Regions from separate parts of the Aeromicrobium sp. P5_D10 genome, predicted to be linked through region 2. Evidence: riboswitches for the same ligand, from Rfam matches in the RefSeq annotation. Region 2 holds a riboswitch; the other holds the start of a gene.
The links. Region 2 has a riboswitch for glycine ahead of gcvT (glycine cleavage system aminomethyltransferase GcvT). Riboswitches for the same ligand answer to the same signal wherever they lie in the genome.
Positions count from the first base shown of each region.

Region 1: another riboswitch for glycine. It lies ahead of gcvP (aminomethyl-transferring glycine dehydrogenase); the one in region 2 lies ahead of gcvT (glycine cleavage system aminomethyltransferase GcvT).

Region 1 covers NZ_JBFUME010000001.1:74,637-76,834, reverse strand. The annotation lists gene gcvP (aminomethyl-transferring glycine dehydrogenase) at 1-887, opposite strand, end outside; glycine riboswitch at 980-1,069, opposite strand; gene ACXJKC_RS00410 (MerR family transcriptional regulator) at 1,185-1,778, opposite strand; gene ACXJKC_RS00405 (bifunctional nuclease family protein) at 1,951-2,198, opposite strand, start outside.
Region 2 covers NZ_JBFUME010000002.1:683,142-685,339, forward strand. The annotation lists gene ACXJKC_RS05025 (phosphotriesterase family protein) at 1-128, shown strand, start outside; gene ACXJKC_RS05030 (GntR family transcriptional regulator) at 132-773, opposite strand; glycine riboswitch at 844-927, shown strand; glycine riboswitch at 928-1,018, shown strand; gene gcvT (glycine cleavage system aminomethyltransferase GcvT) at 1,061-2,191, shown strand.

The sequences.
Region 1 (2,198 bases), on a different contig from region 2:
GAGACGCCGACCAGACGTCCCGGCAGATGACGTTCGAGTCCGGAACGGACGGCCATGAAGCCTGCGTGTGGACCGCCGTAGAACATCGGCACACCGAATCGCTGCGTGGATCCCACGACGACGTCCGCGCCGAGTGAGCCGGGCGAGGCCAGGAGCACCAGTGCCAACGGGTCCGCGACAACGACCGCGAGACCGCCGGTCGCATGAGCAGCCTCGATCGCGGGCCGCGGATCGATGATCTGGCCATCGGCACGTGGATAGGCCACGATGATGCCGGCTGCCTCGATCTCGGGAACACCAGCCGCGAGATCAGCCTCGTGAAGCTCGATTCCGAGCGCCTCGGCGCGGGTATGGGTCACGGCCAGCGTCTGGGGCAACAGACCCACGTCGATGATGATCGGCAGGGAGTCCTTGCCTCTGGTGCCCCGGCGGATCAACGTCATGGCTTCAGCGACCGCTGTGCCTTCGTCGAGGAGCGATGAGTTCGCGGTGGGGAGACCGGTCAGATCGGAGATGACAGTCTGGAAGTTCAGCAGTGCCTCCAGGCGTCCCTGCGAGATCTCCGGCTGATACGGCGTGTAGGCGGTGTACCAAGACGGATCCTCGAGCACATTTCGACGGATGACTGCCGGCGTCACAGTCGGGTGATAGCCAAGACCGATCATCGCGATACCGGGGTTATTGCGCTCGGCGAGCGATCGCAAACCAGCAAGGGCTTCGGACTCGGTCTGGGCGGCCGGCAGGTTGAGCGCCGACGTGCTGCGGATCCCGGCAGGAACAGCGGCCTGCATCAAGGCATCCAGCGAGTCGTAACCAATGCGGCGCACCATCGCGTCCTGATCGGAGGCGGTCGGTCCAATATGGCGGTCGGCAAAGTCGTGGGACAAAGGAACTCCGAAGGTAGAGGCGCGGACGATACGCCTCCCCTTCTGTCACCCCACCGCGATCAGTCGTGATCGAAGAGGTGCTTCAGAATTGCCTCAGTCGCGTGGTCCTTTGTGCCTGAGAGGTTCCGGGGAGGAATTGCCCCTTCGGCGTCGCCTGGACGAAACTCTCCCACGCGCGGTCGATAGCACCTCCACCCTACCGCTGATGAGTCACCAAATCACCTACGGCGAGTCACTGAATCACATCGTCCGCGTAATTGACTGACTTACCGGCCGTAATTACGTGACTCGCGAGCGTTAGGAGGTGCGGCGGGCTTGACGGCGGGCTGCCAGCTCGTCATTGGCCGACAGCGTGGCCTCGGCGTCGATCGCGCGTTCACTGGGCAGTTCGTGCAGCGAGCCTTCGATTTCTTTCCACACGCCACCGATCGCGATGCCGAAGACGCCCTGTCCGCCGCGGAGCAGGTCGATGACCTCGTCGGCCGAGCGGCATTCGTACACGCTGGCGCCATCGCTCATCAGCGTGACCTGCGTCAGGTCATCGGTTCCGCGAACGCGCAGGTGATCGATCGCGATGCGGATCTGCTGGAGCGATACACCGGCGTCGAGAAGGCGCTTGATGATCTTGAGCAGCAGGATGTCTTTGAACGAATAGAGTCGCTGGGTGCCCGATCCGGTCGCTGAGCGCACAGTCGGATCCACCAGGCCCGTACGAGCCCAGTAGTCGAGCTGTCGATAGGTGATACCAGCCGCGCTGCACGCCGTGGGACCGCGGAAACCCGCATCCATGGGCAACGGTGAGACATCGTCGTTGAACAACAGACCTTGGTCGCTGGCCTCTGCTGCTGCCGCATCGGACGCCGCGGCGTCGCTCTCGTGTGACTCGATCATGCGAAATGCCTTCCAAAGCTGGTATGGGGGAAGACTACCGCGACGGAACTACATCCGTGTACCTTCGGCAGCACCCTCAACTTAAGGGTGAGAGTTTCCCGGGTCAACGACCGAGCGTGTTCACCGGCGTGTCGCAACCCTCAACCCTCACGTAAAACTTGAGAGTTGGCACTCACCCGAAGTCCTCAGGCTCGACTTCATCGAGGAACTCACGGAACTTCTCGACTTCCTGGTCTTCGTCGGTCGTCGAGACGATCCCCGCCTCGTCGAGGACATCTTCTGTGCACATGATCCGTGCTCCGGCCCGCAATGCCAACGCGATCGAGTCGGATGGACGAGCATCGACCTCGGCGCCCGACGCGAAGACCAGCGAGGCGAAGAAGACACCTTCCTTGACGTCGAAGATGCGTACTTCGGAAA
Region 2 (2,198 bases):
GCGGATTCACTCTCGTGCCCGGCGCATTCCGCGCTGCGCTGGTGGCCGGCGGCTTGTCGGAGGACGAATGCGATCAGCTGCTCATCCGCAATCCCGCGGCCGCTCTGCTGGGCTCACACCACGTGTGAGCGCTAGTCCTCTTCCGAGGGGCTGCGACGTTCGAAGTTCTTGGCCGTCGCGGCGGCGGCGCGGTCGGCGTCCTTGTCGTGCAGTGCCTCGATGATGGCAGCATGCTCACGGCTGGAGTTCTGATCCGGTCCGCGGTTGCGCATGTAGAGGCTGTTGGCGCGGGTGAACAAGGTCTGGAGATTGTCGATCTCGGCGATCAGGAATCGGTTGTCGGTCCGGCTCACGAGCACGCCGTGGAATTCCATGTCGGCCAGCGCCGCTTCGGCCCAGTCATTGTTCTCCGCGGCGGCCAACAGACGCTGGTTGAGCGTCTCCATGTGGTCGATGTCATCGGGCGTGATGACCGGCGTTGCCGCGCGGGCCGCCAAGGTCTGCAGCGCCCCGAGGGGGGCCAGGATCTGTTCGATGTCGTCACCGCTGCTGGAGGCGACTGACGGCCGACGGCGGGGCGGCGCGTTCACGAGCCCGACCTTCTCGAGCTGGATCAGGGCCTCTCGGACGGGCGTGCGGCTGATACCGCACAGCTGGGCGATCGCGGCGTCGTCGATGATCTCTCCCGGCGTCAGTTCGCCCGACACGATGGAGGACTTGAGGTAGTCGTAGGCCGTCTCACGGGCGGACTTGACGACAGGAGGAGTGCGCATGTGTCTAATATATAGTATGGTGACGACGTCTTCGGGTAGGATCGCAGACACATAACTTCATCACGCTGATCGAACCGGAGCGGGAGAGCCCATCAGGGCGCCGAAGGAGCAACTCTCCCCAGAATCTCTCAGGCCACCGAACCGCTCCGGCCAGGCACCTCTGAAAAGTCAGGTCAATACCTGCGCCCACGGTGAAAGACGTTCACAGCGTCGAATCTCTCAGGCACCACGACAGAGCGGGGAGGCCGCGACGCGCACCGGGCGCGTCGAGTAGACGAAGGCCTCTCATGACCGACGATCGCGCGACTTCCGTTATTGCAGCCCGCAACACCGCCTTGTATGCCCAGCACGAGATGCTGGGTGCCTCGTTCACGACGTTCGCCGGCTGGAACATGCCGATCCGATACACCTCGGACCTCGAAGAACATCACGCAGTGCGCCGGACGGCGGGTCTGTTCGATCTGTCGCACATGGGCCAGATCGAACTGGCCGGCCAGGGAGCGGCTGAAGCGCTGGACGCCTCACTCGTCGGCTGGATCTCGACGGTCATGGTCGGTCGGGCGAAGTACAGCATGATGTGTGACGAAGCGGGCGGGGTGATCGACGATCTCGTCGTGTACCGGTTGGGGGAGGAACGTTTCCTCGTCGTCGCCAATGCGAGCAATCACACGACGGTTCTGACCCAGCTCGTGAGTCGTTGCGCGCCGTTCGACGTCACGGTCGTGGACCGGTCGGAGACCGATGCGTTGATCGCCGTTCAGGGCCCGGCGTCCCTCGAGATCCTCCAGAGGGTGACCACTGCCGCCGTCGACGCGCTCAAGTACTACGCGATCATCAGCGGCGAGATCCGGCACGTGCCGGTGAAGATCGCCCGTACCGGATACACCGGCGAGGACGGTTTCGAGATCTACGTCAACCAGCACGAGGCGCCCGGTATCTGGGCGGCGCTGAGCGAGGCGGGTGTCGCGAGCGGCCTCCGGCCTGCCGGACTTTCCTGCCGGGACACGCTCCGCCTCGAGGCGGGGATGCCCCTGTACGGGCATGAGCTCGACCTGACCAGGACGCCGTTCGATGCGGGGCTGGGACGGGTCGTGGCCTTCGACAAACCGGGTGGCTTCGTCGGACGTGATGCGCTCCAGAAGACTTCGGAGCAATCCGTCCACCACGTCCTGGTGGGCCTCGAGCTGGAAGGACGTCGCGTCGCACGGGACGGTCAGACGGTTTTGATCAGGGGCACCGACGAGCCCGTGGGCCGCGTCACGAGCGGTGCGCCCTCTCCGACGCTCGAGCACCCCATCGCGATGGCCTACGTCGATGTCCACGTCAGCGAGGTGGGGACGCAGCTCGCAGTGGATGTGCGCGGCCGACGCGAACCCGCCCGAGTAGTGCCCTTGCCGTTCTACCGCCGTCCTCGCTGATCACCAC